Hydrogenophilus thermoluteolus: one gene and its partner. The protein of the gene in region 2 interacts with the protein of the main gene of each other region in a pairwise test. Links are inferred from orthologs where the notes say so. Each region holds a gene or a part of one and is shown on either strand. Other genes may lie near its edges. The genes, in order: HPTL_RS07265 and ileS.

Evidence for each region.
Region 1: the proteins of ileS (region 2) and HPTL_RS07265 interact in binary tests that used the Escherichia coli proteins (3 or more experiments, as listed by UniProt). The link is inferred for Hydrogenophilus thermoluteolus from one-to-one orthologs.

Annotation. Positions count from the first base shown.
Region 1 is NZ_AP018558.1:1,486,973-1,492,841, reverse strand. What follows is about bases 1-2,717. They hold HPTL_RS07265 (HyaD/HybD family hydrogenase maturation endopeptidase), read left to right. Parts: upstream 1-899; coding sequence 900-1,535; downstream 1,536-2,717. Other genes in these bases: HPTL_RS07250 (hydrogenase expression/formation C-terminal domain-containing protein), read left to right, coding at 2,268-2,717; HPTL_RS07255 (thioredoxin domain-containing protein), read left to right, coding at 1,840-2,271; HPTL_RS07260 (HypC/HybG/HupF family hydrogenase formation chaperone), read left to right, coding at 1,538-1,843; cybH (Ni/Fe-hydrogenase, b-type cytochrome subunit), read left to right, coding at 190-894; HPTL_RS07275 (nickel-dependent hydrogenase large subunit), read left to right, coding at 1-179. Also shown: more of HPTL_RS07250, read left to right, coding at 2,718-3,131; HPTL_RS07245 (rubredoxin), read left to right, coding at 3,128-3,340; [NiFe]-hydrogenase assembly chaperone HybE, read left to right, coding at 3,337-3,780; HPTL_RS07235 (hypothetical protein), read left to right, coding at 3,804-4,580; hydrogenase maturation nickel metallochaperone HypA, read left to right, coding at 4,573-4,914; hydrogenase nickel incorporation protein HypB, read left to right, coding at 4,927-5,869.
Region 2 is NZ_AP018558.1:360,105-366,609, reverse strand. The notes cover bases 1,907-5,259. They hold ileS (isoleucine--tRNA ligase), read left to right. Parts: upstream 1,907-2,221; coding sequence 2,222-5,059; downstream 5,060-5,259. Other genes in these bases: lspA (signal peptidase II), read left to right, coding at 5,056-5,259; HPTL_RS01665 (bifunctional riboflavin kinase/FAD synthetase), read left to right, coding at 1,907-2,211. Outside these bases: HPTL_RS01670 (N-acetylmuramoyl-L-alanine amidase), read left to right, coding at 1-1,186; more of HPTL_RS01665, read left to right, coding at 1,240-1,906; more of lspA, read left to right, coding at 5,260-5,568; HPTL_RS01650 (FKBP-type peptidyl-prolyl cis-trans isomerase), read left to right, coding at 5,565-6,047; ispH (4-hydroxy-3-methylbut-2-enyl diphosphate reductase), read left to right, coding at 6,049-6,505. UniProt on the Escherichia coli protein: Catalyzes the attachment of isoleucine to tRNA(Ile). As IleRS can inadvertently accommodate and process structurally similar amino acids such as valine, to avoid such errors it has two additional distinct tRNA(Ile)-dependent editing activities.

The DNA of each region.
Region 1 (5,869 bases), 1.1 Mb from region 2 along the record:
GCGATCCCAAAGGGCAGATCGGGGCGTTCGAAGCGTCGTTGCTCGATACGCCGATGCTCAAGCCGGAAGAGCCGCTCGAGATCTTGCGCACGCTCCATTCGTTCGATCCCTGCTTGGCCTGTTCGACCCACGTGATCAGTCCGGACGACCGCGAATTGACGCGCGTAACCGTGCGCTAGGAGGTGTGCGATGTTGGCGAACGAAGATCAGCTCGAGATCGAACGGCGCGGCCGTGCGGTCAAGAGTGTCTATGTCTATGAAGCGCCGGTTCGGTTGTGGCACTGGATCAACGCCGCTGCGATCACGGTGCTGGCGGTGACGGGGTATTTCATCGGGTTGCCGTTGCCCTCTGTCCCAGGAGAAGCGGCCCACAATTTCCTGATGGGATACCTCCGTTTCGCCCATTTCGCGGCTGGCTACGTACTCGCCGTGGGGTTGCTGGGGCGAATCTACTGGGCGTTCGTCGGCAACCACCATGCGCATCAACTCTTCATTCTTCCCGTGTGGAAGCAGGCGTGGTGGCAGGAGGTCTTCTACGAGCTGCGCTGGTACCTCTTCTTGGAACGGCTGCCGAAAAAGTACGTCGGTCACAACCCACTGGCGCAATTGATGATGTTCTTTTTCTTCTTCCTGCTCGCGCTCTTCATGATCACCACCGGTTTTGCGCTTTATAGCGAGGGCGCAGGGCATGGGCACTGGAGCGACACGCTCTTTGGATGGGTGATTCCCGCGTTCGGTGGTTCCTTGCAGGTCCACATGCTGCACCGCATGGGGATGTGGCTGATGGTGATTTTCGTACTGCTCCATGTCTATGCAGCGATCCGCGAAGACATCATGAGCCGTCAATCGCTCATCTCGACAATGGTCAGCGGCTGGCGGATGTACAAGGAGTGACCGCGATGATGGGTGGCGACGAGCGGTACGGTGCGCTGGTTCTCGGGATCGGCAACGTCCTCTGGGCTGACGAAGGCTTTGGGGTGCGTTGCATCGAACATCTGCTGGCCCATTGGCAGTTACCGGACGCGGTGCTGGCGATGGACGGCGGTACCCAGGGGCTGTACCTCCTGCCTTACGTGCAACAAGCGGACCGGCTGCTCGTCTTCGACGCGGTCGATTTCGGTGATCGGCCGGGGACGTTGCGTGTCGCGGTTGGCGACGAAGTGCCGCGTTTTCTGGGCGCACACAAGATGAGTCTGCACCAGGCCGGCTTTCAAGAGGTGCTCTTTGCTGCCGAGATGACCAATGCGTTTCCTCGTGCGGTCGTGCTCGTCGGTGTCCAACCTGCGGAGCTGGAAGACTACGGCGGGAGTCTCACCCCGGCGGTCAAAGCGCAGGTACCGGTTGCGGTCGAGAGCGGGTTGGCGTGGTTGCGGCGGTGGGGGTTCCACCCGACGCCGCGCACGTTGCCCGATGCCCCGCTGCCGTTCGACCCTGCACTGGCGCTTGTGCCGTACGAAGCGGGGCGTCCGTCGCCCGACGCGGCGTGCCGCTTCGGTGATGAGCGCTTCCTTGGGTTCGCAATGAGAAGGGGCTGACGATGTGTCTGGGTGTCCCGATGCAGGTGGTCGAATCCCAGGGGTGGCGGGCGCTCTGTCGAGGGGACGATGGTGCCACCGCATGGATCGATTGCGTGCTCGTCGGACCGCAACCGCCGGGTACGTGGTTGCTGACCCACCTAGGGGTGGCTCGCGAAATCCTCGATCCTATCCGCGCGGAACAGATCCGAGACGCATTGGCGGCGCTTGCCGCGGCGGAAGCAGGAACGGCGTTCGACCCGCTCGCCTTTTTCCCCGACCTCGATCGTGAGCCGGAACTTCCCGATTTTCTCAGAGAGACACGATGATGCACGAGACGTTGTTACCCGCGTTCGACGCCCGCGCGAAATTGGCCAAGGTCTTGGCCCGATTGGAAAAAAACGGCGTGCCCGTCGTGACGAACACGACGACGCAATGGCCAACGGGGCTTTGCTGGGTATTGCTCACGGGCGACCCGACGAAACAGCCCGAAGTGTTCGATGCCTGCGTGATCGTACCGGAAGTGCTTTCCGACTGTTTCGGCGTGATTGCAGTGCCGCTGTGGATCGTTGCTCCCGAAGGCGTGGCGCGCTGGCAACGGGAATGGAGCATTTTGCGGCTCCCTGCGCTCGTTCTGTGTCGGGACGGCACCCCTGAATATCGGATCGAAGGGCTACGTGACTGGCGTAGCTATTGCGACGAAGTCGCAGCCGCATGGCGCGCGGTCAGCGCAGTAGCCGAAGGAGAGACGCGATGATTCCAAATCCCAATGTGTCGCGCAAACCCTTCCCGTTGCCGGTCGTCGCGCTCGGTCCGGGTACGCAGAACGACGACGCACCTGAGTTTCCCCAGTTTCCTAAGGAGATGCACACCTTTACGGCACCGCACGGCTGGATGTTGCGCGAAACGGGGTGTTCCGAGGCCGCAGTGGCTTGGCTCGAACGCTTTTTCCAAGCGATCGCGCAATGCCCGGAGGGTCCGGTAGTCGCCGCGGTAGACGAATTGAGCGAACCCCAACGGCGCTGGATCGAAGACGCGTTCGGGGTTGGAGAGGTAGTGGCACAGACCGCGGCACCGTTTTCACTTCGGGTACGCGAGTCGGCGTTTCCGGGTATCTGGCATGAGGTCGTCCTGGGGGCGGATGGGGCGGTGGTGCGCGACGAATGGCGCTATGCGCCCTATTCGGCGAAACTCGTGGACGCGATGTCGGCAACGTCGCATGACGTGTGCACGCCGCCGCAAGCGCCCACCGGGGTGATGAACGGACCTGCGCTCGTCGAAGAACTGCGCCATTGGGCCGGCAAAGGGACGATGGGGCGCGCCGTCCATGTGCTGAACCTGACGTTGTTGCCGCTGACGCCAGCCGATCTGCAGATGCTCAACGACTGGTTGGGGCCGCCGATGGTGGCGATTGCGATCCGGAGCTACGGGCAGTGCCGCGTGGCGAGTACGCGTTTGCGTGATGTCTGGCGGGTGCAGTATTTCAACAGTATGGACGCGTTGATCCTCGATACCATTGAAGTGACGCGGTTGCCCGAGGTGGTGCGTGCGGCACCAGAGGATTTGGCGCTCACCCGTTCGCGGCTGGCCGACTATCTGGCGGAGCTGGCACGATGAACGCGCAGCCGATCTTCGAAGGGAGTTTCCGCGACGCCCCCCCAGACGCCGTGCTCGAATGCGGTGTCTGCTGGTGGCGCTACGAACCGGAATGGGGTGACCCCGAACATGGCATTGCGCCAGGTACTGCGTTTTCGGCCTTGCCAGAGACGTGGAGCTGCCCGCAATGCCAGGCGCCGAAACACAAATTCATGGTAACCCGTTCGTGACGATTTGGCCCGCGTCCCCCCACGCAGCGTTACAGAGCGCGTGGCACGAGACGGCAAAGCGCATGGCCGATCTGCCGCTCTGTAACCCGGCTCTTTCGGTCGAGGTTTTGGCGCCGCGCCAGTCGCCTGCGATCGATAACCATTGGCTCACCGTGGTGATCGCCCCTTGGACGGTGAGTCTCGTGATTCTGCCAGCGCATCCGCGCTGGCCCGAAACACCGCTCGGGGAGCGTTACGCTTGGCGCTTTCCGTCAGGGATCTACGAATTCCTGGTTGCCGAGATGGCGGGGGTGGGTCGCTACCATACTTGCTCACTCTTTTCCCCGCCCTCGGAGTTCGGCGCGCAGCACGAAGCGCGAATGACCGCGTGGGCCGTGCTCGCAGCGCTGGAACGGCCAGCCTTGTCGCTGCCGGAACCAGAACGGATCGGGCAATCATGACAGCGGTTGGGTGTTTTCGAGTTGTGATTACTTGGTACGCAGCGACGCAGAAGGTACAGATCCTTTCGACCCAGCTTTCCCGTCCGGCCGTGACCGATCGCTTTCAGGGGCAGTCACCAGAAGCGGTCGAACAGTGGGTAGCGCTTCTTTATGGCGTCTGTCGGGAAGCACAGCGGTTTGCAGCCCGGTTGGCGCTGGCATTGGGCGTGGAAGACGACAAAGCAGCGGAACGGGTTTGGCAGGAGGCGATGCGCGAACATCTGCTCCACTGCCTGCAGCGCTGGCCGGAAACGATCGGCGAAACCGCCGATCTGACTGCGCTGCGGGAGTGGCAGAGTGAGGTGGCACACCAGTCGGAAGCAGTGCGCAGTGCGTGGGTCGAAACGCGGCTGGCACCGATCGTCTTGCCGTTCGTGCGCTACTGGGAAGCAGCCGTTCCGGCGCTTGGGGCGGCGATGCGGGCGCGATGGACTCGGATTCAACGCGATTTGGGGTTTCCGCGGGAAGCAGTGCGCGGCTGGTTGAACCTGCGTGTCGAGCGGCGAAATGGCGAAAACCAGGTGACGGTGAATACGGCTCGCGGCGAACTCACGCACCGCGCCGTGGTCTGTGACGGGCGCGTGATCCGTTATGCGATCGAAGCGCCCACCGATCGGCTCTGCGCCGAGGGCGCTCGGCTACGCGAATGGGTTGAAACGGTTCCTTGCGCCACTTTGGTGGCGGCAGAACGGTTGGGCCGTGCGGCGGTGGTCGCGCTCGACCCCTGTGTGCCGTACCGTTTGGAGGTACACGATGCATGAGATGGCGCTCGCCGAAAGCGTGGTTCGGCTTGCCGAAGAGACAGCCACCGCGGAAGGCGCGCGGCGCATTCGTTCGGTGATTGTGGAGATTGGTGCGCTTTCGTGCGTCGAACCCGAGGCGCTCACCTTCTGCTTCGACGCGGTGAGCCGTGGTACGCTTGCCGAAGGCGCCGAATTACGCATCGAGCGGATCGATGGTGCCGCCTACTGCTGGCGGTGCGAACGGACGGTTCCGATTGCTGCGCGCACCGATCCGTGCCCCGAATGCGGCGGTTACCAGTTACAACCCACTGCCGGTACCGAAATGCGGGTACAGGCGATCGAGATCGAATGAGGAGAGCGGACGATGTGCACCGTATGCGGCTGTGGCTCAGCCACGATCGAACCCCATCACCACGACCACGAACCGGACCACGGTCATTCTCACGACTACCATCACCATCACCATCACCACCACGACCACGACCATCATCCCCATTACCACCACCACGACCACCATCACCACGACCACCACCATCCGCATTATGCCCATTCGCACGCCCATCCCCATGACAAGGCTCCGGCTCAGCACGTAACGAGCGTCGAAGGACGGATCGATTTCGGCGTCGGACCGGCGCGCGCCCATGCGCCGGGCATGAGCCAAACGCGCATGGTGCAAATCGAGCAGGACATTCTGAGTCATAACAACCGCTTCGCGGAAGCGAACCGCCGTTTCTTTGCCGAGCGGCGCATCCTCGCCCTCAATTTCGTTTCGAGCCCAGGGTCGGGCAAGACGACGCTGCTGGTCAAAACGATCGAAATGCTCAAAGCGCGCTACCCGCTTGCGGTGATCGAAGGGGATCAGCAGACGAGCCACGATGCCGAACGGATCCGCGCGACCGGAATTCCAGCGATCCAGATCAACACCGGAAAGGGATGCCATCTGGACGCGCACCAGGTGGGCCATGCGCTCGAAGCGCTCCATCCCCCGGAAGGGGCGATCCTGTTGATCGAAAACGTCGGCAATCTCGTCTGCCCGGCGGCGTTCGACTTGGGCGAACACGCGAAGGTGGCGTTGCTTTCGGTGACCGAAGGAGAGGACAAACCGCTCAAATACCCCGACATCTTCGCCGTCTCCGACGTGATGGTGTTGAACAAGATCGACCTTTTGCCTTACGTCCCGTTCGACGTCGCACAAGCGAGCGACTACGCGGTCCGTGTGCGTCCAGGGATCGAAACGCTGCTCGTCTCGGCGCGAACCGGGGAAGGGTTCGACCAGTGGTTGGCGTGGATCGAAAGGCGTTACGCCG
Region 2 (6,505 bases):
GCTCGAAGCCAGCGCCGCACTCGAACACGAAGCATTCTTACTAGAAAATCCACTGCGCCTCGTGATCGACCTCAAAGGGGTGGTCGTCCAAACGATTTTGCGTGCCCTTGCAGAACATATCGCACCCGACGACCCCTATATCGCCGCGGTCCGCGTCGGGCAGTTCACCCCAGAGACCACCCGCATCGTCTTCGACCTGAAGCAAGCAGTCGTCCCGCAGATCTTCCTTCTCGACCCCATCGATCCCTATCAATACCGCCTGGTAATCGACCTCTATCCCGAAAAACCGCAAGACCCCGTCGCGCGGCTCTTGGCCGAACTCGACAAACGGCAGCGGACGGAAAGTGACACGCCGGTCCTCAGCGAAACGCCCCCGCGGCGACCCGCCGAAACCCAAGCGAACCGGGCAACCAACCCGCGTAAGCCACAACCGAAACCACCGGAACAGGACGCCCCATACGTGATCGTCCTCGACCCCGGGCACGGCGGCGAAGACCCCGGCGCGATCGGTCGTCACGGTACCCGGGAAAAGGACGTGGTGTTGGCGGTGGCGCGGCGCGCCAAGAAGCGGTTCGACGACGACCCGAAAACGCGCGCGGTGCTCACGCGCAGCGGTGACTACTTCATCGCGTTGGGGGAAAGGGTGAACCGCGCCCGGCGCGCCCAAGCCGACCTCTTCGTCTCGATCCACGCCGACGCCTTCGTGCGCCCCGACGTCGCCGGGAGCTCGGTCTATGCCCTCAGCGACCGCGGTGCCTCGAGCACCGCAGCGAAGTGGCTCGCGCAAAAAGAGAACCAATCCGACCTCATCGGCGGCGTCCAATTGGCAGCGCGCAGCGACCATGTCGCCGCTACGCTCCTCGACCTCTCGATCACCGCAACCCGCACCGACTCGTTGCGCCTCGCGCAAGCGGTGCTCGCCGAGCTCGCGCGCGTAAGCCCCCCCCACCGCCCCGAGGTCGAAACCGCGAATTTCGCAGTCCTGCGTAACCCCGACGTCCCGTCGGTACTCGTCGAGCTGGCGTTCATCTCCAATCCCACCGAAGAACGGCGACTAAAGAGTGCAGACTACCAAGAACAGCTCGCTGAAGCGATCTACCGCGGCGTGAAGCGCTACCTCGAACGCCACGCGCCGCGTCCTCGTGCGTTGATGCTCGCCGCCAAGAGCCGCGACCCCGCAAGTTGATCTGCGGAATACCGGTATAATTGGGCGTTTTCCGAAAGCAGACTCAGAGGACGATGCGCATCCTGCGGGGCCATGCGCCCAGCCTTGCACCGACCGCGCTCACCGTCGGCAATTTCGATGGCGTCCATCGCGGACACCAGGCGTTGTTGCGCCTGGTCTGCGACCGTGCGGTAGCACGACAACTCACCCCTGCGGTGCTCACCTTCGAACCCCACCCGCGCGAGCGGTTGGCACCGACCAGTGCCCCCCCGCGTCTCACCCCGCTGCGCGACAAAGCAGCGCTGCTTGCGCGGGAAGGGATCGCGCAGCTGCACATCCTCCCCTTTACCCGCCGTATCGCACAGTGGTCGCCAGAGGCGTTCATCGCGTTCATGGTCGAACGTCTCATGGTTCGCCATTTGATCGTCGGCGACGATTTTCGCTTCGGCGCCCATCGCGCCGGCACGTTGGAAACCTTGCTCGACGCCGGAGAGCGCTTCGGCTTTACCGTCGAAGCGATGTCGACCCTTACGTTAGGCCCCGAACGCATCAGCTCGAGCGCCGTGCGCACCGCGCTCGATGCGGGCAACGTCGAACACGCCGCGCTGCTGCTTGGGCGTTGGTACGCGGTCACCGGACGCGTCCACCCGGGCGCCCAACTCGGCCGCCAAATCGGTGTTCCGACGATGAACCTACGGATCGCACCACGGCAAGCGCTTCCTTCGGGCGTTTTCGTCGGCTGGGTCACCGGTCTGGGCAATCGGCCTGAACCGGCGGTGATCAACGTCGGCGTACGCCCGACCGTCACGCAGCGCCACCCAGCCGATCGCGCATCCTGCCCTCTGCTCTCCCCCACACTGGAGGCGCACCTCCTCGATTGGCACGGTGACGCATACGGCAAGCGGATCACCGTCCATTTCGCCGCCAAACTGCGGAACGAACAGCGCTTCCCGTCGCTTGCCGCGCTCACGACACAAATCCACGACGACATCGCCGCGGCGCGACGCTGGCACGCAACGCACCCCACGCAATACCCATTGGATTAGGAGTCGATCGATGGCTAACGGAAAGGGCTACCGCCAAACCCTCAACCTCCCCGACACGCCGTTCCCCATGCGCGGCGACCTCGCGAAACGTGAACCGGGTTGGGTCGCGGCGTGGCAAAAGCAAAAACGCTACGAGCAGATCCGCGAACGGTGTCGCGGCCGCACGAAAAAGTTCGTCCTTCACGACGGCCCGCCGTACGCGAACGGGGATATCCATATCGGCCACGCGGTCAATAAAATCCTCAAAGACATCATCGTCCGCTCGAAAACGCTTGCTGGATACGACGCCCCCTACGTTCCCGGGTGGGACTGCCATGGGCTGCCCATCGAACACCAGATCGAAAAACGGTACGGGCGCGGCCTACCCGGCAGCGAAGTGCGGCGGCTGTGCCGCGAATTCGCAGCAGAACAGGTCGAACGGCAAAAGCGCGACTTCATCCGCTTGGGCGTACTCGGGGACTGGGACAACCCCTACCTCACCATGAACTACGCCAACGAAGCGAACGAAATTCGCGCGCTCGCCCGCCTGGTCGACGCCGGTTTCGTCGTGCGCGGTCTCAAACCGGTGCATTGGTGCTTCGACTGCGGGTCGGCGCTCGCGGAAGCGGAGATCGAGTACGAAGAGCGCACCTCTCCGGCAATCGACGTCGCGTTCCCCCTCGACCCGGCGGAACAGGCGCGTGTGGCGCAAGCGTTTGGCCTTGCCGAAGCGCCGCAGCAGCCGATCTTTGCCGTGATCTGGACCACCACCCCCTGGACGATCCCGGCGAACCAGGCACTCAACGTCCATCCCGAATACCGGTACGAACTCGTCGCCACCCCGAAAGGGTGCCTGATCCTGGCCGCCGAACTGAAGGATGCGGCGCTCGCGCGCTTCGGCTTTGCCGCCTCAGAAGTCGAAACGCTCGGCGCGTGTCAGGGGGCGGCGCTTGCGCGCGTCACGTTCCGCCATCCGCTCTATGATCGCGCTTCGCCCGTCCTGCCCGACACCTACGTCGAGCTCGCCACCGGTACCGGCATCGTCCATTCGGCCCCCGCCTATGGGGAAGACGATTTCCGCGTCTGGATCGCCGCGGGGTTCCCCCAAGAGGCGATCCTCACTCCGGTTCAAGGCGACGGGCGCTTCGCCCCTGATCTGCCGGAATTCGGCGGCCTTTCCGTCTGGGAAGCAAACCCGAAGATCGTCGCCGCGCTCGAAGCCGCCGGGGCGCTGCTTGCGCACGCGCCGATCCGCCACAGTTACCCACACTGTTGGCGCCACAAAACGCCGACGATCTTCCGTGCCACCAACCAGTGGTTCGTCGCGATGGACCTGCCTCGCCCCGATCCCCTGCGCGACAACCACCCCACCACGTTGCGCGACCGGGCGCTTGCCGGCGTCGATGCCACCCGCTTCTACCCCGCTTGGGGTAAACAACGGCTGCACGCGATGATCGCGAACCGTCCCGACTGGTGCATCTCACGACAGCGCCACTGGGGCGTCCCGATCCCCTTCTTCGTCCACAAGCAGACCGGAGCGCTTCACCCGCGCACCGTCGAACTCATGGAAGCGGTTGCGCAACGCGTGGAACAGGAGGGCATCGAAGCGTGGTTTGCACTCGACCCTGCAGAGCTTCTGGGAGACGAAGCGCGCGACTACGAAAAAGTCACCGACACCCTCGACGTCTGGTTCGACTCCGGCACCACGCACCTGCACGTCTTGCGTGGCTCCCATCCCGAGCTCGGCCACCCTGCGGCGATGTACCTCGAAGGGTCCGACCAGCACCGCGGGTGGTTCCACTCGTCGCTCCTCACCGGTTGTGCGATCGACGGTCGCCCCCCTTACGACGCGCTCCTCACCCACGGCTTCGTCGTCGACGGGCAAGGGCGCAAGATGAGCAAATCGCGCGGCAACGTCGTCGCGCCGCAAGAGGTGTGTGACACCCTCGGCGCCGACATCTTGCGCCTCTGGGTCGCCAGCACCGACTATTCCGGTGAGCTCACCATCTCGAAAGAGATCCTGCAACGGGTCGTCGAAGTCTACCGCCGGTTGCGCAACACTTTGCGCTTCATGCTCGCGAACATCGCCGACTTCGACCCGACGCGCGAAGCGGTCGCGCCAGAGGCGCTCGTCGACCTCGACCGCTGGGCGATCCTGGCAACCGCAACGGCGCAACAGCAGATCACCGACGCGTACGAGGCGATGGAGTTTCACCGCGTCGTCCAGACGATGATGCACTTTGCCTCGGAAACGCTTGGGGCGTTCTACCTCGACGTCCTCAAAGACCGCCTCTACACCACCCCCGCGCAAGGACACCCGCGCAAAAGCGCCCAGACCGCGATCACCCACATCCTGCATGCGTTCGTCCGCTGGATGGCGCCAATTTTGCCATTCACCGCGGAAGAGGTCTGGGAACACCTCACCGGCAACCCCGAAGAGAGTGTGATGTTCCACACCTGGTACGAACTGCCCGCAATCCCCGACGCCGACGCGGTGCGCGAACGCTGGCACTGGGTCCTCGATACCCGCGAACGGGTCACCAAAGCGATCGAAGCAAAACGCGAAGCGGGTGAAATCGGCGCCAACCTCGAAGCCGAAATCACCCTCTTTGCCGCCGGGGCGCGCTACCAAGCCTTGGCAGCGCTTGGAAACGAACTCCACTTCCCGTACATCGTCTCGCGCGCCGAAGTGGTCGAAGTAGCAACCGCGGAGGAAGAGCGGGTCGAAGCACGCAAATCGCCGCACGGGAAATGCGCACGCTGCTGGCATTACGAACCCGACGTCGGCAGCGAACCGGCGCATCCCGACCTGTGCGGTCGTTGCCGCTCCAACCTCACCGGCTCCGGAGAAACTCGGCAGTGGGCATGAACCACGCGCTTCCCGAACTGGCACCGACCGCGCCATCGAGGGCCGTCGCAACGCGCCGCCGCCTTTGGGTGATGGGCATCGCTGCGCTGGTCTTTGCGCTCGACCAACTGAGCAAATGGATCATCGCGGCAACCATACCCACGGGCGAAGCGCTTGTTGTCACCCCCTTCTTCCAACTCGTCTCCGTCTACAACCCGGGCGCGGCGTTCAGTTTCCTGGCTGGCGCCTCTGGCTGGCAGCGGTGGTTCTTTTTGGCGATCGCGCTAGCCGTCACGCTTTGGCTGCTGTGGGAAGCGGGCACCGCCACCCGCAAAACCCTCTTGACCGCGTACGGTATGATCGTGGGCGGCGCGCTCGGCAACGCTTGGGATCGCGTCGCCCACGGCGCCGTCCATGACTTCCTGCTCTTTCACTACCGAACCTGGCACTGGCCCGCCTTCAACCTTGCCGACAGCGCGATCACCCTTGGCGTCGCGCTGCTCCTCTGGCACCTCAGGAAAGACCGATGAACGAATCCCTTACTCCGGCGAACGCGCCGCACTCAAAACCCGACACCGACGCCCCGGCATGTGTCGCACCGCACCATCTGGTGACGCTCCACTACCGCATCACGTTAGAGAACGGCGTCCCGATGGTGAGTACCTTCGAAGCGACGCCAGCAACGCTGCAACTGGGCGACGGCACCCTAGCGCCGCAATTCGAACGGCTCCTCGTCGGTCTTCCCGTGGGTAGCCGCCACACCTTTACCCTACCGCCAGAAGCGGCGTTCGGGCCGCGCCGCGACGACCTGATCGAACGGGTTCGTCGCGCCGATTTTCCCGACGACACCGCCGAAGTGGGCACGATCCTCTCGTTCGCGGCACCCGACGGTTCCCGTTACGCGGGTGTCGTCGTGGAACTCGACGACGAATGGGGGGTCGTCGATTTCAACCACCCGCTGGCGGGCAAGACCATTCGTTTCGAAGTCGAAATCATCGGAGTCTGCTGACGTGACCGCACCGACCCATCGACCCACCATTGCGCTCCTTGCCAATCCACGCGGCTTCTGTGCCGGTGTCGACCGGGCGATCGCGATCGTCGAAGAAGCGCTGAAGCGTTTCGGCCCCCCGGTTTATGTCCGCCACGAGGTCGTGCACAACCGTCACGTCGTCGACGGGCTCAAAGCCCGCGGCGCGGTCTTCGTCGAAACCCTTGCCGACGTTCCGGACGATGCGGTGGTGATCTTCAGCGCCCACGGCGTCTCGCAAGCGGTGCGCGAAGAGGCAGCGGCGCGCGGGCTCAAGGTTCTCGATGCCACCTGTCCGCTCGTCACCAAAGTCCACCTCGAAGTCCAGCGCCTTTACCGCGCCGGTTACCAGATCGTGATGATCGGCCATGCCGGTCACCCCGAAGTCGAAGGGACGATGGGGCAAGTCCCAGACCGCGTCTGGCTGGTCGAAAACGAAC